Regions from separate parts of the Clostridium sp. NSJ-145 genome, predicted to be linked through region 2. Evidence: a T-box and tRNA genes for the amino acid it is inferred to sense, from the RefSeq annotation. Region 2 holds a T-box; the other regions hold tRNA genes.
The links. The T-box of region 2 lies ahead of trpS (tryptophan--tRNA ligase). A T-box ahead of a tRNA ligase gene usually reads a tRNA of that ligase, here a tRNA-Trp.

Region 1: it encodes a tRNA-Trp, which carries the amino acid that the T-box ahead of trpS (tryptophan--tRNA ligase) is inferred to sense. The anticodon was not compared.
Region 3: it encodes a tRNA-Trp, which carries the amino acid that the T-box ahead of trpS (tryptophan--tRNA ligase) is inferred to sense. The anticodon was not compared.

Annotation. Positions count from the first base shown of each region.
Region 1 covers NZ_JAJNOS010000006.1:81,877-88,497, reverse strand. The annotation lists gene LQE93_RS07000 (GH1 family beta-glucosidase) at 1-1,384, opposite strand, end outside; gene LQE93_RS06995 (hypothetical protein) at 1,476-1,712, opposite strand; gene recQ (DNA helicase RecQ) at 1,914-4,070, opposite strand; tRNA gene LQE93_RS06985 (tRNA-Trp) at 4,267-4,341, opposite strand; gene tsaE (tRNA (adenosine(37)-N6)-threonylcarbamoyltransferase complex ATPase subunit type 1 TsaE) at 4,542-5,003, shown strand; gene tsaB (tRNA (adenosine(37)-N6)-threonylcarbamoyltransferase complex dimerization subunit type 1 TsaB) at 5,000-5,716, shown strand; gene rimI (ribosomal protein S18-alanine N-acetyltransferase) at 5,700-6,149, shown strand; gene LQE93_RS06965 (ECF transporter S component) at 6,245-6,621, opposite strand, start outside.
Region 2 covers NZ_JAJNOS010000014.1:61,871-73,047, reverse strand. The annotation lists gene LQE93_RS12915 (RnfABCDGE type electron transport complex subunit D) at 1-649, opposite strand, end outside; gene rsxC (electron transport complex subunit RsxC) at 685-2,001, opposite strand; gene LQE93_RS12905 (C39 family peptidase) at 2,356-3,579, opposite strand; gene LQE93_RS12900 (hypothetical protein) at 3,773-4,138, opposite strand; gene LQE93_RS12895 (hypothetical protein) at 4,341-4,550, opposite strand; gene LQE93_RS12890 (pentapeptide repeat-containing protein) at 4,623-5,813, opposite strand; gene LQE93_RS12885 (hypothetical protein) at 5,915-6,316, opposite strand; gene hydA (dihydropyrimidinase) at 6,489-7,874, opposite strand; gene trpS (tryptophan--tRNA ligase) at 8,024-9,037, opposite strand; T-box leader at 9,148-9,393, opposite strand; gene LQE93_RS12870 (L-lactate dehydrogenase) at 9,453-10,391, opposite strand; gene LQE93_RS12865 (PTS sugar transporter subunit IIB) at 10,614-10,919, opposite strand; gene LQE93_RS12860 (hypothetical protein) at 11,159-11,177, opposite strand, start outside.
Region 3 covers NZ_JAJNOS010000006.1:89,634-94,682, reverse strand. The annotation lists gene licT (BglG family transcription antiterminator LicT) at 19-867, opposite strand; tRNA gene LQE93_RS07030 (tRNA-Trp) at 1,114-1,188, opposite strand; gene LQE93_RS07025 (PTS lactose/cellobiose transporter subunit IIA) at 1,362-1,676, opposite strand; gene LQE93_RS07020 (PTS sugar transporter subunit IIC) at 1,771-3,102, opposite strand; gene LQE93_RS07015 (PTS sugar transporter subunit IIB) at 3,146-3,451, opposite strand; gene LQE93_RS07010 (glycoside hydrolase family 1 protein) at 3,520-4,956, opposite strand.

The DNA.
Region 1 (6,621 bases), on a different contig from region 2:
CAATTATTTCCTTATACCAGTGGAAAGATGCTTTTTTCTTTCTTTCAAGGTTATTTTTATGGTCTACATATATAAATCCATATTGTTTCTTATATCCATTTAACCAGCTTAATAAATCTATAACTGACCAAGCATAATATCCCTTCATATTTATTCCTTCTTGAATAGCCATCTTAACAGCTCTTAAATGCTCTTCAATATATTTTATTCTTGGAATATCTACTATTTCATCTTCAATTATTGGATCTTCATCCCCTAATCCATTTTCAGTGATGTACATCTTAACATCACCATATCTTTCTTTAAGAAGTCTTAATCCATCTAAGAAACCTTCTGGTGATATTTCCCATCCCCATTTAGTATACTTTTTATCTTCCATCATAACAGTTTTATAAACGCCATCAAATGAAGGATTTCCTGGAGCTCCTGTTGAATTTTCTCTTGTTCTCTCTACATCTTCTTCTACATCATTTTTCATAATTCTTTGAGGTTGATAGTAGTTTAATCCTATAAAATCGTTCTTATCAGCAGAGCTCTTAATTACTGCTAATTCTTCTTCTGTCCAATCTGGAGTAAAGCCTAACTTTTCAATATACTTTACAACATATTCAGGATATTCACCCTTTAATATTGGATCATAGTACCAGTGCATGTCTACTTCTCTAGCATGCATAGTAGCTTTTATATTTTCTGGATTTTCATCAATACTAAATGCTGGTGAGAATACATGAGTTATACCTATTTCTCCATATTGTTTTAAGCTCTTATATAATTCAATTGATCTAGCATGAGCTGTAAATACATTATGTGTAGCTTGGAAGTATTTCTTGACATCTCCAACTATTGCTGGTGGATGAGCTCCTGCTAAGTATCCTAATCCACAGAATACTACAGTTTCATTAAATGTAATCCAATGTTTAACTCTATCTCCAAAAGCCTTGAAACATACTTCTGCATATTTAACAAATGCATCTACTGTTTCTTTATTTGTCCATCCACCTTTTTCTTCTAAAACTTGTGGTAAATCCCAATGATATAATGTTACAAAAGGAACTATTCCATATTTTAAACATTCATTAATTACATTATTATAGAATTCTAATCCTTTTTCATTTACTTCTCCAACTCCATTTGGAATTATTCTTGGCCAAGAAATTGAAAATCTATAAGATTCTAATCCCATTTCTGCCATAAGCTTTATGTCTTCTTTATATCTATGATAGTGATCTACTGCTACATCACCATTTGTTCCTTCAAAAGTTTTTCCTGGTATCTTAGAGAAAACATCCCAGTTAGAAAGGCCTTTTCCGTCTTCATTCCATGCTCCTTCAACCTGATATGATGCTGATGCTGCTCCAAATAAAAAGTCCTTTGGAAATTTCATTTTACTCTCTCCCTTGTTTCTTATTTTTTTACTACTTCATTTTATTGCTTTAATTCTTACTATATATACTTGTCCTAAATTAGGATATTAACTATTTTACATGTATTGTGTAATAAAGTGCACTTGCATATTTTGATTTAGTCTTAAATGATGTCTTTAAATGACCTTCAAGTTCTGATTTTTCTAAATCTGACTCTGCAGTATAAACAACCTTTATTCTATTAGAACCGTCTTTTAAAGTTAATTTAACTTTATCATCTTCATAGTTATCAAAAAACTCTCTTATGAACTTCATTTGAGCTCCATTCATTTCTATTGTATACGTCATAAATAATCACACCTTTTTTCTATTTTATTTCTTTTATTTGATTACATTGTACAACTAAACGCATAAAATTGTAATAGTTTTCAAAGATAATAAAACAAATACCTACTATTTAAAATTTGTTTCTTATTTGTAACATATTGTTTCATACATCTCTAGTAAATAAAAAAAATAAGCTAATATGTATCAGCTTATTTTTCTAAGTTATATATTGTTATTCATAATGAATTTCTTTAAAATTACGGCCTTTATTGCATTATAAGTTATGTTTTCAGGGACTCTTTCTTTTATTGGCTTTAAAGTATTTGCCCCTACTTCTTCTATAGCTTTATCAATAATAGCTTCTTCTTCATCTGTAAAAAAATCACTAAAGTTTATATCAAACCCCAAGTCATTATTATCAGCTAAGTATTGTTCTATATGATTAAATATAGTTTGAATAGTAATACCTCTTTCCTTAGCTACATCCTCAAAACTTATATTTTTTCTTAACATATTAACAGTTGTAACATAAGATTTTTCTTTTATATCACCTTTACTCTTTGTCTCTCTTACTTCTTTAGTTGTAGTATTAAATACAAAGTTTACGTTAATATTATTTTCATTTATATATTTTCTTATAGCTTCCATAAATATTTCGCCATACTTTTCAAGCTTAGCTTTACCAACTCCACTAATATCTAAAAATTGTTCTTCTGTTATTGGCATTCTTGTACTAAACTCTTTTAATGTATTATCACCAAATATAATATATGGAGGTATTTTCTCTTCTGACGCTATCTCCATTCTTATAATTCTCAATATATTAAACAATTCATTATTTTTAGATACTGTTTTCTTAACATTAATTTGTCTTACAAATACTTGTCTTTGACCTTTAACTATTTCTACAGACTTATTGTTTAAAGTAACTACAGGGTACTCTCCCCTATAATTAAGATATCCATGAGATATTAATATATTTATAAATTCAGATAATTTATCTTTAGTGTAATTTTTCATTATATTATAAGTAGATAATTTATCTAATCCTAATTCAATAACCTTCTTATTTGTAGAACCTCTAAGAACATCCACAATCATACCTATTCCATATTTTTGTCCCATTCTATAAGCACATGAAATAACTTTTTGAGCATCTTCTGTTTTATCAACTAACTCACCTTGAGCTTCACAATTGCTGCAATTATTACAATCTTCCTCAACTTCTTCTCCAAAATATTTTAAGATAAATTTTCTATAACATTCTTGGCTATATACAAAATTAATCATCGTTTGTAATTTTGAAAGCTCATTCTCTTTTCTTACAGGATCCACAGTTCCAGCATCTATAATATATCTTTGAGTCTGAACATCTGATGGAGAAAATAACATTATACACTCACTGTTTTCTCCGTCTCTTCCAGCTCTACCTATCTCTTGATAATAGCCTTCAATATTTTTAGGCATATTATAGTGAATTACATATCTTATATTAGGTTTATCTATTCCCATTCCGAAGGCATTAGTAGCTATTATAATCTTTGATTTATCATATATAAAATCTTCTTGTGCTCTTTTTCTTTCTTCATCTCCTAATCCAGCATGATACTTTTCAACATCTATACCCTTTTGAATTAGGAAGCTATGAAGGTTATCAACCTCTTTTCTAGTCGCACAATATATAATACCTGATTCATCTTTATTTTTTTCTATATAATCTAATAAATAATTTTTTCTAATTACACCCTTTTCAACTACTATCTTTAAATTTTCTCTATCAAAGCCTGATATAAAAATCTTTGGATTTTTAAGAGTTAATTTTTCTATTATATCTCTTCTTACTTCTTCTGTAGCAGTAGCTGTAAATGCTGTTACTATAGGCCTTTTAGTTAGTAATGAAATAAATCTACTAATTCTCCTATAGCTAACTCTAAAATCATGTCCCCATTGTGATACGCAATGAGCTTCATCTATTGCAATTTGAGATATTTCTATCTGAGTTATCAAAGTTAAAAATTCATTAGACTCTAATCTTTCTGGCGCTACATATAATATCTTTATTTCTCCATTTTTAACTTTTCCTAATATATCATTTATTTCTAAATTACTTAATGATGAATTTATATACGCAGACTGTATCCCTATGTTATTTATACTATCTACTTGGTCTTTCATTAATGAAATAAGAGGTGATATTACTAATGTTATACCATCTAAAAGCATAGCTGGTACCTGATAGCATATAGATTTACCTCCACCAGTTGGCATTATTGTCAATACATCATTACCTTTTAGTATTTCACTAATAATTTCTTCTTGCTTTCCTCTAAAGGAGTTATATCCATAATACTTTTTTAATATCTCTAAAGCTTTCTCCATAGCTATCTCCAATCTATAATCTTTACCTCTTAATTCTATACATAATTTTTATTTTAAAACACTTATATTATATTTTTATAGTGTAATTTACAATAACAAAATTAACATTTTTATTGTCAGTCACATTCATCTAGCTAAATTTAAATTTAGAGCTTTACGCAAAAAAACTAGCAAGCTTCGCTTACTAGTTTCTATTTGGCAGGGGCAGTAGGATTTGAACCCACAACCAATGGTTTTGGAGACCACTACTCTACCGTTGAGCCATACCCCTAAGACATAAGTTATTATATAATATATTTTTATTAAAATCAACATTTTTTATAGTATTTTTTTATAATTCTTTTCTTTTTTCACCTTTTTGGATAAAATAAAAGATAGTTAATAATTAAGAGTTAAAAGTTAAGAGTTAAAAATTTATTATAGTTAAGTTTATTGCTCTCTTACTATTAACTATATACTGGAGGATTTTTTATGATTTTTTCTGTTAATAGCGTTGATCAAACTACTGCTATTGGATTAGAGTTAGGTAAGATTTTAAAATCAGGTGATATAGTATGTTTAACCGGTGATTTAGGAACTGGTAAAACTCACATAACTAAAGGTATAGCTAAAGGTTTAGGAATTGATGACCATATTACTAGTCCTACATTTACTATAGTAAATGAATATGATTCTGGAAGATTAAAATTTTATCACTTTGACGTTTATAGAGTATCTGATCCTGACGAGATATATGCTATAGGTTTTGATGATTATATATTTTCAGATGGTGTTTCAGTAATCGAATGGGCTAATTATATAGAAGATATTTTACCTAATGAATATCTACATATTCATATAGAAAAAGACTTAGATAAAGGTGAAAACTTTAGAAATATTACATTAAAGCCATATGGCGAAAGATATGATTACATAAAGGAGTTAAAAATATGATAGTTTTAAGTATGGATTCTTCATCCTTGGTAACAACTGTTGCTCTTCTTAGAGATGAACATGTACTAGGTGAATTTACTATTAATTTTAAAAGAGAACATTCTGTTATTTTAATGGAAAAAGTAGAAGAACTTCTTAAGGATTGCGAAGTTGATATAAATGATGTTGATGGGTTTGTAGTATCAAAAGGTCCTGGTTCATTTACAGGATTAAGAATTGGCATGGCTACTGTAAAAGGGTTAAGCATGGGAAGTAATAAACCTTATGTTAGCATTTCTAGTTTAGATGCTTTAGCATATTCTCTTATAAACTTCGATGGACTTATATGTCCAATCATGGATGCATTGAGAGATAGTGTATTTACTTGCATTTACAAAAATGTCGATGGCAAATTAACTAAAGTTATAGATTATTCTGCTCTTTCTTTAGAAGAGTTAGCTACTGAAATAAACTCTAAAGGAGAAAAAGTTATATTTACTGGTGATGGTGTTTATAAACACAAAGATTATTTAAAAGAAAATATTCCTAATGCTATATTTGCACCAAATCACTTAAATATTATAAAAGCTTCTTCACTTGGAGAACTTGGAATGATTGAATTAAAGAATGGAAACTTTGATGATAAGAATTCAGCTCCTCTTTACTTAAAGAAACCTCAAGCAGTAAGAGAATTAGAACAAAGGTTGGCTATGAAAAATGAAAATAGATTATAAACTCATGGATAGTTCTCATATTAATGGTGTTTTTGAATTAAGCAAAATATGTTTTAACGTTCCTTGGAGCTTAGATTCTATAACTTATGAAATAGAAAACCCATTAGCAAAATATGTAATTGCCGAAGATTTATCCACAAAGGAAGTAATTGGTTATGCAGGTGTGTGGATAGTTGCTGGCGAAGGTGATATTACTAATATAGCTGTTAATCCATCTTATAGAAAAAAAGGAATAGCTTCTAATCTCTTAATAAAGCTTTTGGAAGTTTGTAAAGAACATAATTGTACAGATATAACATTAGAAGTGAGAACATCTAATATAGCTGCTCAAAATCTTTATAAAAAGTTTAATTTTAAAGAAGAAGGTATAAGAAAAAAGTATTATTCTGATAACGGAGAAGATGCTATTATAATGTGGAAAAGAGATAATTAACCACAAATAACGAATGGCAAATGACAAATTAAAGTAGAAACTTCTACGAGGTTTCAAAAATAATTTGCCATTTGCCATTTTTACTTTATCATTTACTAAGCTATTTGTTTTTTGCTTTTTCCAAAGTTACTATCAACTTTGAATATTGCAACAGATACCTTTTTATATAAAAGATATGTTATTACTGATACTATTAGAGCTTTTACTCCATTGAAAGGTAATAGCCCTACCGTAATATATTTACTTAATTCCGCTGGATTCATTTGCATTCCATATGCAGGTAATAATAAATATACATTTGCTACAATTCCTAGTACTTCCATAACAAGCCCACCAACTATCATACCGATAATAGCTGTTTTCTTACTCTTGTTTCTATTATAAATCCACGCTGCCGGAACAACTAAAGCTAACCCAACAATAATATTTGCTAATTCTCCAATAAACCCTGTTTGTGTTCCCTTAACTAGGA
Region 2 (11,177 bases):
CAAATACTGTTCCGATAAATGCTACTGGAATTATTGGGTTTATAACTTTTCTATATACTAAGTATATTCCACCAATTAATAATGCTAACGCACTAGTTTCACCTAATGATCCACCTGTAGTTCCTAAGAACATGTTTAAAAGGTTTGGTGTTTCACCTGCAGCTATTTGAGCCATTGGTGTTGCACCTGAAACTGCATCTGCTACAGCAGCAATTTTTGGAGCTGCCCAGTTAGTCATTTGTGTTCCAAATGAAACTAAAAGTACTATTCTAGCTGTTATAGCTGGATTAGCAAAGTTTTGTCCAATTCCACCAAATAATTGTTTAACTATAACTATTGCTACAAATGAACCTATAACGCACATCCATAGTGGCATAGTTGATGGTAAGTTAAACGCTAAAATTATACCTGTTACAACAGCACTTAAATCGCTGATTGTATTCTTTTTATTCATTATTCTTCTACTTAAATATTCAAAACCAACACATGAAGCTACACATACAGCTGTAACTAATCCTGCTCTTAATCCAAATATAATATTTGAAGCTATTAAAGCTGGTATTAAAGCTATTATTACATCTCTCATTATTGTAGATGTAGTTGTGCTACTTTTAACGTGTGGTGATGATGTTACTATTAGTTTTTCCAAAACAAATCACCCTTCAAATTAAATTTTATATGATATTATTTTTGCATAGCTTGTCTTACAAACATTTTAGCTAATTGATTCTTTTGAGCTAAATTACGTTTTGCTGGACAAACATATGAACAACATCCACAGTTCATACATAAGTTAACATCGTGAGCTACTAAGCTTTCTGCATTTCTTGCATCATATGCCTTTTCTAATGCAGCAGGCATTAAGTTTAATGGACATGCATATACACATTTTCCACATCTGATACAATCAGTTTCTTCTGCTGGAGTAGCATCCTTTTCATTTAAAGCGATAATTGCATTGTTATTTTTAACTATTGGTTGTTCTAAATCTGGTACTGCTATTCCCATCATTGGTCCACCCATTAATATTTTCTTGCAATCTGCTTTTAATCCACCACAGAATTCAAATACGTCCTTTATAGGAGTTCCTAATGGTACTATTACGTTCATTCCTTTATTTGCTCCAGTACCATCAACTGTTAATCTCTTAGAAACTAATGGCATACCTGTTTTTAAGTACTTAGCTATAAAGCTTACAGTTGTTACATTAAGTACAATTACACCTGCATCTGCTGGTAATTGTCCATCATTAACTATTCTACCTGTAGTTGAGTAGATTATTACTTTTTCTGCTCCTTGAGGATATTGAGCTTTAAGTTCTACAACATCAATTCCTTCATGTTTTTCACTTAATTCGCCTAATAATTTAATTGAAGCTGGTTTATTGCTTTCAATTCCTATGTAAGCATTTTTAATATTAAGCCACTTCTTAACTACATTGATACCTTCAATGATATCTTCTGGGCTTTCCATACATTCTCTGTAGTCAGATGTTATATATGGTTCACATTCTGCCGCATTGATAACTAATGTATCAATTTGGTCTAAATTTTTAGGATTTAACTTGATGTGAGTTGGGAATCCAGCTCCCCCTAATCCTACTACTCCTGATTCCTTAACAGCAGCAATAAATTCTTCTCTAGAATTTACTACTGGAACCTTAACTTCTTCACTGATAGCTTGTTCACCATCAGACTCAATTACTACAGCTTTTGAAACCATTCCTAGTGCATTTCTGAATTCAGTAACTTGTTTAACTTTTCCTGATACAGATGCATGTATAGGAGCACTAAATGGAGCATTGCTCTCTCCTATCTTTTGTCCAACCTTTACTAAGTCACCCATCTTTACTAATGGCTCACATGGCGCACCAATGTGCATGCTCATCGGTATTGTTACAGTGCTTGGTACAGGCATAGAAACAGTTTTTTCTTCTGCAGTATTTTTTAAATGTTTTACAAAAATACCACGTAGACTTTTTGTACTTTTAATCCTTCCCACTAAAATCACCTTTTCCTGTAATTTCTTTTTTTGAATTAAATATTGTTAAAAACATATCTAATTTCAACTTGCAATAAATACAACCTTCCAGAGAGGTAAAATACTTCCAAAAGCTCATATTTATTAGCTTTAGTAAAAAATTTATTACTATATATTGTTTAATAACTCTTATATTATAGCATAAAAATTTAAACTTTCAATTTACTTGTTATAAAAAACACATTTTTTTAAAATTTTTTAAATGAAAGTTTTATTTAATTTGTAATTTTTTCTAAACACCTCTTTCATATTTCAACATAAAAATACATACCAGATTACATTTTCATAATATGGTATGTATTTATCCATTTTTAACTATACTTTTTTATTTATTACATACATAGCATTGTTAGATTTACTCCAAGCTAATAAAAACTCTTCTAATTTATATTTTCTTCTTACACTCTCATTATTTTTTCCAGCTGGATCATTTACTACTACATAAGTTTGACCATCACTATCCGATGTTATTCCACAAACTACTATTAAATGCCCTGATGTTGTTACTGGTGAATTTTCTATATATGGATAGTCCTTATTATTTTCATCATTAGTATATTTAACACTAACTATTACTGGATATCCTTTTAAAATTTCTCTTTGTAATGCTTCTAATGATCCATATTCAATATAAGATTCATATCCAAGACTTCCTGCAAAAGCAACATTAAAAGTCCAATTTCCAAATCCTTTATACATATAGTCATAACAATTCCAGGCGACATCCTCAACCATTAAATTTTCTCCCATCCCATTTAACACCATAGTTAAACTTGTAGGACTACATATCCTAGATGCTATAGACTCTTCTCTTTCATACTGAGAGAAACACGGTGTTTCTATAGTATTTTCACAATATATTTCATCAACTTCTTTTGAAAAAACCTCTTTAGCTCCTACTGTATCTATGAACGTTGCAGTTATTTGACTAATAGTAGGCGTGTTATTTGAATCTGCACTATATAGTTTAACTTTTATTTGAAGCTTTTTAGCTACATTATTACTTTTATCATTTAACACAAACACATCAGTATCAACTTTTGCTATTTCACATTTAGAATTAGCCGAACTACTATTTATTGTTGAACCCCATATTCCCCACGAAAGATACTCTGACCATTTTCCTATTGCTTTATTTCTTTCTACTACATAAGCCCTTGCCAAAACTTCAATATAAGTATTCTCTGGAGTTTTACTATTCCATGATAGTATTAAATTGGTAAAATCTTCTGTATCTATTTCTTCTGATATATATGTTCCTAACTCACTATAAGTATCACCTTCTTTTAAAAGAGTTAGTACATCCTCTCCCTCTTCTTTACTAATCTCTATATCTTGTAGCTCTCCTTTATTAAATGTATCCTCTCCTTTTAACTTAATTAACCTTTTTGATTTCAACTCATCATTATTTTTACTTTTCGTACTCACAAACTCTTCTCCTTTAAAATTACTATTCTTTACAAACATAAAATACTTAAAACTTACTATAATAACTATAATACATAAAGCACCATAAACTATTGACCACTTTTTTCTCATTAATATATTATTCCTCTCAAACTCAACTCACTTCTTGCTCCATATCATTAAATTTATCATAAAGTATAACTATTATCATAAAGTATAACTATATTAATAGCAGAATGTATTTCTTTTTTATTCATAAAAAATACACCTCTAAAATTTAGCCGTAAATACTTAAACTAAAAAGGTGTATTATAATTCTATTTTCTTACATTCTATAAGTCATCATATCATCTATCTCTGTAACTCTTACTGAGTCTAAGCTTTCAATAATATCCATTATTTCACTAATTTCTTCTTTGTATATTTTAGCTATATTTCTTTTAATATAATTATATATTATATATTTTAATTCTTTATTAACATCTAAACTTAACTCTATCTCTATAGTAGATATATCTTCATTCTCAAAAGCATCTTCAATCTTATTAAAAAACAAATTATATTTTATTAATCTGTCTTTGTCTATATCTAAAAAATACTTTACAAACTCATGGTTAATCATAGAATCTCCTATAACTTCTAAAAATGTATTTACCTCTTTCCTTGACAATAATAATTTATTTATAATCATAATATCCTCCATCTAATAATTACTTAAACTGTTAAAACTATTTATAAAATTACAAATTTAAATATCACTTTCCTTAGATTATATTAAGTAATTCTACAAATTATACCTATACATATTAATATTAAAATAATAAAAAAGTTGTTGATAACTCTCTTAAATAAGATCTTTACCAACAACTTCTTAATCTGTTATTCGTGTTTTATTATTCTTTTATTTCTTCTTTTTCTTCATCTTTATCCACTTTATCATCTTCTGAAGTTTCTAAACTACTATCAACTTCAGAATCTTCAATGTTATTACATGAGAATTTTTCAAAAGAAACTATCTTTTTTACTGGTGCAAGTAAAAAACCTACTGCTGCTCCTGCTAAGAAAGAAACTGCTCCAATTAAAACTTTTTCCTTGTTATCCACTTTTCTACCTCTATATATAAAATACTTCATACTTCTATACTATTCAAAACCTTAATTTATTTTACAAAAATTTTATCTTACTATTTTTCTAGTTACTGTACCTACTCCTATTCCTATTATTATTAATCCAACTAACATTTCTACATTTCCTAGAAATTCTGAAACCCTAACTGGTTCTATGCTACTAGATCCAACTCCTGAGAACATACCACAACTAAGGGTAATTGCTTTATGTATATTTAATAGATGGTAAGTTAAATCATTACTGTATATTTTATAATTTAAATAACTTATTATATTATCATCTATTTTTATTCCAAATATTAAATATAAAATTGCAAAAATTAATATAGTTGCTAATGCAAAGATAATTGAATATATAGGTCTTTCTCCATAACCACAAATTGACCAATATAAAAATGAGTTTATTCTTGGAAAAATTTTTAAAGTCTTTCTTTGCGTCAACTTACACAAATAATAGTACTCACCAAAGTTATTATTCAGATTATTTTCCTTAAATTTATCTCCTATTGTTTCATAGGTCATATATACCCCTTCATATTCATTTCTGTCTTTTTCTCTAAGCTTTATTTTATCAAAAAATGTTTTTTCATCTAACTTACTCTTTATTTTATCAGTAAAATCTAAATCTATAATATATGTACTCATTATTTTTGCTCCAGATAGATCACAATCTTCTATTCTAATACGTTTTAATTCTGAGTCTATTATAATCAAACTAGTCATATCACTTAATAAAAAGTAAGTATTACTAATAAAACAACTACTAAATATACAGTAAGCTATCGTGCTTCCATCAAACTTAGCATATATTTCACAATTACTAAATTCACATGAAAAATTATCTCTTCTATTTAATGAAGGTTTCTTTTCACTTTCCTCCTTATAGAAGCTACAGTTTTTAAATATAACTCCTCCACTTTCAAATTTGCAATTTTTAAATATACACCCTATAAAATTACAATTTTCAAATTTTATATTACCAAAAGTGCAATTTTCAAATATAGTACAAACTATATCTTTATCATTGATTTTCTCATAATCTTCTTCATCTTTAATTCTTCCTATTCCAAAATGTTTATCTTCAAATTTTTTATAGCTATATTCATTATCAGGAATATAAATTTTGGGCAAATCTTTTGTTTCAATTAGTTTATTAAATATTTCTTCATTATTCTTTCTTCTTTTTTTTAACTGTTCTCTTGTTACTTGTCTTTCCTCTTTAAAATTTACATATGACACTATACATTCAACCCCTTATATAGCTATTATGTTATTTATACAAGTACTTTATTCTTCTAAGTAAAACTAAAAGTACTTGCGCTTACACAAGTACTTTTTCCTTAATTAACTTCATTTGAATTATTTGAATTATTTGTATCATTTTTATTACTACTATCTTCTATACTTTTGTCATCTATATTATTATTTGTATCTTTAGGCTGAATATTAGTTACTGAATATATTTTATCTATTATAATATCATATCCACCACATAACATAACTGTTACTATTAATGAATTAATAAAAACACCATAATAATATATTACTGTTTGCGTTGCTGTCTTTGTTACAAGTCCCATTATTATAATATGACTTATAGCTAGAAGAAAAGTATAAAATCTAGTTCTAATCTTTTTAATTATAGGTAAATTCTTTGTAACAAAAACGATTAACTCTACAACAAAAAGTGTTCCTGTAAAACTTGCTAAAAAGTCTGTAGTAACGAAATTATTTATTTCCATAAATTACTCCATTTAAATCTTTATAATTATTATATTTTAAAAATATTATTGTGTTCTTAAGTTAAATTATTATATTTTATTAAATATTTAAAGTTATATCTAAGTAGTATAATTAAACTTTACTTTTCTTATATGATGATGGTAGTAATATTATGATTTATTTATATTTAAACTAAATTAAATTTACTTTATCTCTTTTAATAAACTTTCCTCTACCTTTTTTACCAATAAATTTTCCTTTATCATATATAATTTCACCATTACTTATAGTCATTATTGGATATCCCTTTACTTTAATTCCTTCATAAGCAGTATAATCCACATTTGAGTGTAAATTATTTGCACTAAGCACCTCTTCTCTATTAGGATCTATTATTACTAAGTCACCATCACTTCCAACTTGAATAGTACCTTTCTTAGGATATAATCCAAAAATCTTTGCTGGATTTGTTGCACAAACCTCTACAAATTTATTTATACTAATCTTCTCTTTCATTACACCTTCTGAAAATATTAATGGTATCCTCTCCTCAACACCAGGAGCTCCATTTGGACATTTAGTAAAATCATCTTTACCTAACTGCTTGTCTTTTGAAAATGAAAAAGGACAGTGATCTGTAGCTATAGTTTGAATATACCCTTCATTTATTCCCCTCCATAACTCATTACAATTATAACTTTTCCTAAGAGGAGGACTCATTATATATTTTAAACCTTCATTATTATCTAATTCATATTTCTCTTCATTCAATATTAAATATTGAGGGCATGTTTCTGCATAAACCTTTTCCCCTCTTTCTCTTGCCATCTTAATATAATCTAGCCCTAACTTAGTAGATAAATGTACCACATATAGAGGTGCATCTCCAGCTATTTTTGCAATATTTATCATTCTATTAACAGCTTCCCCCTCTGCCTCTTCAGGTCTACTCAAACAATGGTACTTTGGAGACTTTAATCCTTCTTTAGTAAATTTCTCTCTTAAATATTTTATACTTCCATGATTCTCACAATGTACAGTAGTAATACTGTCTAACTCATTTAATCTTTTAAATATTTTTACCATATCTTCATCTTCAATTTTATAGTCATATGTTAAATAAGCTTTAAAACTACTTATTCCTTCATCTTCAACTATGCTCTTCATCTCTTCTAGTATATTTTCATCTATATGTTGTATTACTCCATGAAAACTATAATCGATTACAGCATTATTATCAGCATATTTATGATATACATCTACTTGATGCTTCAAATTACAATTCTTAGGTCCAAATCCCATATGATCAACTATAGTTGTTGTTCCTCCACAAGCTGCTGCTATAGTCCCTGTATAAAAATCATCATTAGCTCTTGCTATACCTACATCAAGGTTAAAATGAGTATGTACATCTACTCCTCCTGGAATTATATACATACCTTTTGCATCTACTATCTTATCAGCATCTTTTAAAAGTTCTAATCCTATTTCACTTATTCTACCTTTTTCTATATAAATATCTCCATTATAAATATCACTAGCTGTTACTATAATTCCATTTTTAATCAATAAAGACATAATCATCAACCTCACTTTATATACTCTCTCACAATAATTTACGATATTATTCCATGAAGCTTATATAAAAAAAGACTGAATTTTATCAGTCTTTCTAAATAATAAACTCTTTACCCTATAGCATTTATATTTTCTTCTTTATACATTTATTACTTAAAATATTCAATTCCTATTGCTTCTCTTACTTCTTTTGTTGTTTTACTTGCTACTTCTCTAGCTTTAATGCTTCCTTCTCTTAATATCTTATATACATAATCTAAATCTTTCTCATATTCACTTCTTCTTTTTCTTATTGGCTCTAATTCTGCCTGTAGCACTTCATTTAAATAACGCTTTACTTTTACATCTCCTAAGCCACCTTGTTTGTACTGCTCTTTCATACTACAAACTTCCTCTTTATCTTTACCAAAAGCATCTAAATAAGTAAATACAGTGTTTCCTTCAACTTTACCTGGATCTGATACTTTGATATGGTTAGGATCTGTATACATGCTCATAATTTTTTTCTTAACCACATCAGCTTCATCTGATATATAAATAGCATTCCCTAATGACTTACTCATTTTTGCTTTACCATCAATTCCTGGTAATCTTCCTAAAGTATCTTCAGGAACCATTGCCTTAGGCTCCACTAATATATCTCCATATATAGAATTAAAGGTTCTAACTATTTCTCTAGTTTGCTCAATCATAGGCAATTGATCTTCTCCAACTGGCACTAAATTAGCTTTGAATGCTGTTATATCAGCAGCTTGACTTACAGGATATATAAAAAATCCAGCAGGTATACTGTTTTTAAAATTTCTTAATTTAATTTCCTCTTTTACTGTAGGATTTCTATTTAATCTAGCTACCGTAACAAGATTTAGATAATGCATAGTTAATTCATTTAACTCTTGTATTTGTGATTGTACAAATATAGTAGCTTTACTTGGTTCTATTCCAACTGCTAAATAATCTAAAGCAACTTCTATTAAGCTATTTCTTATCTTTTCAGGATTTCTTGCATTATCTGTTAATGCTTGCTGATCAGCTATCATAATAAAACTTTCATACTTTCCAGTGTTCTGTAATTTAACCCTGTTTTTTAATGAACCTATATAATGTCCTAAATGTAATTTGCCAGTTGGTCTATCCCCTGTTAAAATAATTTCTTTATTCATACTTTTTAACACCTCCAATAATTAAACTCAATTTGTAATCAAAGTAATACTCTGAATACTATTTTCTAATTTCTATACCATAAAAAAACAAAAACTCCATCCTATAAATATTATAGGACGGAGTTAATCCGCGGTACCACCTAAATTGTATAATTTAAAATTATACCTCTTAAATTCAAGTACTAACATACTTTACCTGCTATAAGGTGCATGTCACCATATCACATACTCTTATAAAAATTTCTGCTAATTCCTCTAAGGTCCATTCACTAAATTTTTTCTTGCTAAGATTTCACCATCCTTAACTCTCTTAATTGAATCTAAATTTAGTTACTTCTCCTTTTCATAGGATTAATATAATTCATTTACATATATTGTATAATGCTTTTATCATATATTCAATATTTTTATAATTTTATTTTCCATTTATTCTATCAATATATTCTCTCATTATTCTTGCAGATGAAGTAAACTTTTCTTTTTCTTCATCTGAAAAATCTACTTTAAGCACTTTTTCTACTCCATTTTTTCCTACAATTGTTGGAACACTTAAATAAGTGTCACTTACACCACAATAATCATTAAGAAGCGTTGATACTGTTAAAATAGTTTTTTCATCCCTTAAAAGAGCCTCCACTATTCTAACTAAAGCAACAGCAACTGCAAATGCTGTAGCTCCTTTACGATTTATTACTTCATAAGCACAATTCTTAACATCCTCTGCTATAACTTTTTCTGTTTCACAATCCCATTCTATTGAATTTTGTTCTGAAAAGCTTTTAACAGGAATAGTTCCAACTCTTAATGATGACCAAGGAACAAATTCACTATCTCCATGCTCACCCATTACAAAACCATCAATTGTTCTTCCATCTATCTCAAAATATTTTCCAAGTAAACTTCTAAGTCTAGCTGTATCTAAAACTGTTCCTGATCCTATAACTCTTTCTTTTGGGAATCCTGATAACTTATATGTCATATAAGCTAAAATATCTACTGGATTTGATACTACTAGTAATATTGCATTAGGACTTGCCTTAGCTATCTTAGGAATAAAATCTTTAAATATACCATAGTTTTTATCTACTAAATCTAATCTTGTTTCTCCTGGTTTTTGATTTAATCCAGCAGTTATAATAACAACATCAGAATCTTTAGTATCTTCTATTGTTCCTAAAGTAACATTACATGGTTTGCATAATGAACTTCCATGCATTAAATCCATTACTTCTCCTAAAGCCTTTTCTTGATTTATGTCATTTATCACTATTTCCCTTGCTATACCTTTTTGCAATAATGCAAAAGCTGTTGTTGCTCCAATTGATCCTGCTCCTATAATTGATATTTTACTCATAGCTTTCACCCCTTGATTTTATATTGTTAATAAGTGCTATTGTTTAATAATTGTTATTTTAGTATATTATACCATATATTTTTTGTAATAAAAAATAAATTCATTCATATTATTAACTTTATTAAATCTAATATTCATACTATTAAATAACTTTTATATTATTAACCTCTTTAAAAAAAATAAAGCCAAGAGATATCTTATTAATCTCATGGCTTTTATTCTTTATTTCTTTGCTATATTAAGAGCTAGATCTATTACTTTATCAGCATTTCTCATTCCATATGTTATATGATCTATAATTTGTACCGGTATTTCTTTAGGCTCTGCCATTTCTCTTACCTTTCTTATGTAGTGCTTAACTTGCGGTCCAAGTAAAATTACACTAGCTCCATCTATCTCTTTAACTATATCCGTATATCCAACTCCTGTAATATCTAAATCAAGATTTTTTTCAATAGATATTTTATTCATCTTATTTACTAAGTCTCCTGTAGACATACCGTTTAAACAAACAAGAACTATCTTCATCTTACTTCTTTCTCCTCCCACCTTAAAATATTATACGAATTCAAAATATCTTTCGTTTCCATATCCCTCTCCTTTGATAACCTTTTCATTAATGGTGTTATTATAATTCTTTAAATTTATACTTCCACCTATAATATACTTATTTACATATCTCTAAATATATTCATCAATTTTATTTACATATTAAAAACCTCAAGCAATTCCACAACTTGAGGTTTTAGAATTTTTTAAAACTATCTTTACTCACACCTTGTTATA
Region 3 (5,049 bases), on a different contig from region 2:
CGGAAAACCGTCTCTTTTTTAATTATCATATCTAGACACTGATACAATTCTTTGAATATGTAGTGTTAGATATACTATTTCATTACTATTAACGTCATACTTATAGTTATTTACTATATATTCTTTTATCTTCAGTGTACAATTATAAGCTTCAGGATAGCTTTTAATTACCATATTAATAAATTCGTCTTCCGAAGCATTATCCTGATTATTTTCAATTATTCTTTTGGAAAAATATTTTAAATGCGTAAGCAATCTATCATAATTTAAATCATCTTCTTTAAATTCTAATGAAAAATAATATCTTATTATATTTAATATATCTTTAACTATTTTAGTAGATTCTATAGAGTTACTTGTTGATTGGTTTAAGCTTGCATTAATAAAATGTAATGCTATAAATCCAGCTTCATCCTCTGGCAATTCAATTTTTAATTTCCTATTTAAAAATTCTAATGCCCATAATGCTACTTTATATTCTTTCTTATGAACTCTTCTAATTTCATTTAGTAATTCATTTTTTATCATCATATTCTTCTTATATCTTTTTATTGCAAACGCTATATGATCTGATAAAGATATATATATTTGCTTATCAAATTTTGCATTTAATTCTTTACTAGCATGAGATATTATTTCATGAGATAACTGAAAAACTCCATCTGGTATTTGATTTATTAACTTTTTAAATTTATTTCCTAATGTTTTATCATCTAAAACAAATGTTTTTTCAATTTTACTTTCATCCACTTCTTGACCTATTTTTTTATTAAAAGCAATTCCACTTCCTAAAAGGATTATTTCTTTTTTTGTTTTAGGATCTATTGATACAACAACATTATTATTTAATACTTTTTCTATTATCATAAATAATACTCCTATTAATTCCCCTTTTTAAGACTTTAAAATCTCAGTATAAATCACTAAAAATTTTACACCATATTATTACTAATATCCTATATATCTATAACCTTATATTTAAATATACCATATAATTCATTTATTTTTTATTCTTAAAATAAAATTTTTTCTTATTTCTCTTCTATAATATTATAAACAATTAAATGTAAATTCATAAGAAAAACAAAAAAAGACTTAGATAAACTAAGTCTTTGGCAGGGGCAGTAGGATTTGAACCCACAACCAATGGTTTTGGAGACCACTACTCTACCGTTGAGCCATACCCCTTTAACATAAATTATTTTATCAAAAATATATTTCTTTGTCAACTTATAAATAATTAATTAAATGATATTAATAAATATAATAGATACTTATATAGTGTAAAAACGTTTTTATTGCTTGTACAATAAAGAACTTACATCTTTACACTATATGTATCTTTAATTTCTAATTAAATATTAAGCTCTATTTAAGCTCTTGTGCATTTCGATCATTTCAAATGCTAAATCTTTTATAGTTTCTGCGCTTATTAATTGGTCTTCAGCATGCATTATTATTAAAGAGAATTCTAGCTTTTCGCCTGCTGCTTCTTTTTGAATTAATCCAGCATGAGCGTGGTGTCCTTGTAATAAGAATTGTTTAGCTTCTTCTAATTTTTGTTCTGCTAATTCATAATTACCTTGTCTACCTTCTCTTATTGCTTCCATAGCTAAAGATTTACCCATTCCTACATTGCTTATGATTTCAAATGCTACTAATTCTAATTCGTTCATAGTTCTTCTCCTTTAATATACACTAATTCTAGTTACTTAATGTAACTAGAATTAGTATACTATATTCTTACTTATTATTCTATATTTTTATATACTAAACTATTTCTGCATAGTCGTTTGTTTCATTCATTTTCTCTGCTGCTTTGTTAGAAGCAATTACGAATGGTGCATAAAGTAATACGCTCACACCTAAACAAACAAATCCAATTACTAGAGCCATGAAATTACCACCTGTACCTAAGAAAGGTATTAATGGTCCTGGTGTTGTCCAAGGTACTGAATATGCTACTGGAGGTATTAACTCAAATTTAATTGCAAAATATCCTATGAATACATTTGCTACTGGTACTAATACGAATGGTATTAAGAACATTGGGTTTAATACTATTGGTAAACCAAATATTACTGATTCATTGATATTGAATAAACCTGGAGCTAGTGATAATTTTGCGATATCCTTTTGATCTCTTTGTCTACTAAAGATAAATATTGCTATAATTAATCCTAAAGTCATTCCTGATCCACCGTAGTTACCAAATGCATCATATAAAGCCCAAGTGTTTGGATAAGGAGCTCCCCAAGCTGTTCCCATTTCAGAAACGAACTTTAAGTTTGCTGCATTAGCTTCTGCAAATACTACGTCTCTAACTGCTTGTACTGTATTAGGTCCATGAATACCCATAACCCATAGTATATTTGATATAATACCAAATGCAACTACTGACCATATACTATCACCTAATTTAGTTAACGGTGCTTGTAATACGTTATATACTAATGTATGGATTCCGCCACCATCTGTAACTTGTAATATAATATAATTTAATACTGAGAATCCAATTGTAACTATAATAATTGGAAGTAATACTTTAAATGTTCTTGCAACTGCTGGAGGCACTTGCTCTGGCATTTTAATTTCTAACTTTGAAGTCTTTGTAAGTCTTGTTAATATTTCACCTACTAATAATCCTACTATAATTGCAACGAATAAACCTTGTGGTCCCATATAAGTTGTTTGTAAACCACCATCTACTGCTGATGGATAAATTATAAAGAATACTGAAAGTGCAGTTAATCCTGTTAATAAATCATCTCCACCAAGTGATTTTGCAAGGTTTCTAGCTATTAAGAAAACAACTAAAACTGCTAAAATATCAGTTGAACCTTTTAATACTGGTGAGAATATTGCTTGATAATCAGCTAAGTTAGGTATTAATTCACCTAAATTTAATAGATTAGCTATGAATCCATCTGGTGATAATAAAACGAAGTTTAATAAAATCATTAACGAACCAGCCATCGTTAATGGGAATGTTAATATAAATGCGTCTCTTACTGCACATATATGTCTTTGTGCATTTAGTTTTGCCGCTACAGGCACTAGTGCTCTTTCAATAACACTATTAAATTTGTCCATAAAATTCATCTTTAAGTCCCCCTTAATTTTTAATTATAATAAATATTATTTATTATTCTCCAATTTTTGCTATAACTTGTTCTAATATAGCTTTTCCGTTCATTGTTCCGTATAATCTCATATCAATTACATCTACTGGGATTCTTCCGTTTACTAAAGCATCTACTTGTGGTTTTTGGAATCTAACTTGTGGTCCTAATAATACTATGTCTACCTTGTCTATTACTGATGAGCATTCAGATACTGGTAAAGCATTTATTTCTATTTCTAATCCCCTGTCTTTTGCTGCCGCCTTCATTTTGTTTACTAAAAGGCTTGTTGACATTCCAGCTGCACATACTAATAAAATATTTTTCATGATAATTCCTCCTTAAATTTAAACATTTTTTTATTTTTAATTTGATATATTAATTTTTAATTATAAACTCATAAAACTTGACCATTTGTTTCTATTACCTTTTTGTACCAATAGAAACTTTTCTTTTTAAATCGCCTTAAATCCTTTACATTCGACTCGTCTCTATCTACATATACAAATCCATAACGTTTTTGGTAACCATTTAACCAACTTAATAAATCTGTAAAAGACCAAGTACAGTATCCTAATAGTTCAGCTCCATCTGTAATAGCTTCTTGACAAGCTTTTATATGATTTCTTATGTAATCTATTCTATAATCATCATTAACTTGTCCATCTTCTAATCTATCAAACTCTCCCAAACCGTTTTCAGTGATAAGTATAGGTAGCCTATATCTGCTATTTATTCTTCTAATACCTATTCTTAATCCTGTAGGATCTATCTCCCAATCCCAATTTGTTGAATCTAGATGAGGATTTTTTACTGTTTTGAAAACACCAGGAACTCCATAATTTTTTGATGTTCCCTTCTTACCTGAAGTATTTATTTCCTCAAAATTACTTATTCCATCTATTTCGTTTGCTTCAACAGTTTCACTTCTATAATAGTTGATTCCTATAAAATCAGGTTTTCCTCTTTCTAAAAGTTCAATGTCACCATCTTCAATTTCTGGTGCTACACCTTGTCTCTCATATCTGCTTAAAGTAAATGTTGGATATGTTCCCCAACAATATATATCTAACCACCAGTGACAATTCATATCTTCAGCATTCTCTCTTGCTAGAACATCATCTGTTTTGCAAGTATATGCATAATTAGGTGTAAAAGCAAAGCTTGGCCCAATCATTCCATTAGGTACATATTTTCTAAACGATTCAATCGCTTTTGCATTTGCTAAACTTGCAATGTGATTTGCATTTAGCATTCTCTTATCATCCTTTACCATTGGTGGATGAAGTGCTAATTTATATCCTAATAATATAAATACATTTTGTTCATTTAATGTTATCCAATACTTTACCCTGTCTCCATATCTCTTATAAAGAGTTATGCAATAATTATTGAAGTCATCAATAATCTCTCTTGATTCCCAACCACCATATAAGTCTTGAAGTTTTTGTGGCAAATCCCAATGATATATTGTAATTATTGGTTTAATATCATTTTTTATTAACTCATTTATTAAGTTATCATAAAACTTTAAACCATCTTCATTAACTTGTCCTCTTCCATCTGGAAAGATACGACTCCATGATATTGAAAATCTGTATGCTTTTAATCCCATTTCTTTCATTAAAGCAACATCTTCTTTATATCTGTTATAATGATCAACTGCAATATCACCATTTGTTGATTTATATGTTGTTCCATCTAGCTTACTAAATGTATCCCATATGCTTAAGCCTTTTCCATCCTTGTTAAAGGCACCTTCAACTTGATATGCTGCCGAGGCACTCCCCCATAGAAATCCATCTTTAAATTTATCTAATTCTGAATGAATCACTATCGCTTCACCTCTTTTCCTTCCCTGTGACTATAGTATACTACATAAATTTAAAATTTGTAATCATTTTCAAGTCGTAAAAAACAAGTACAG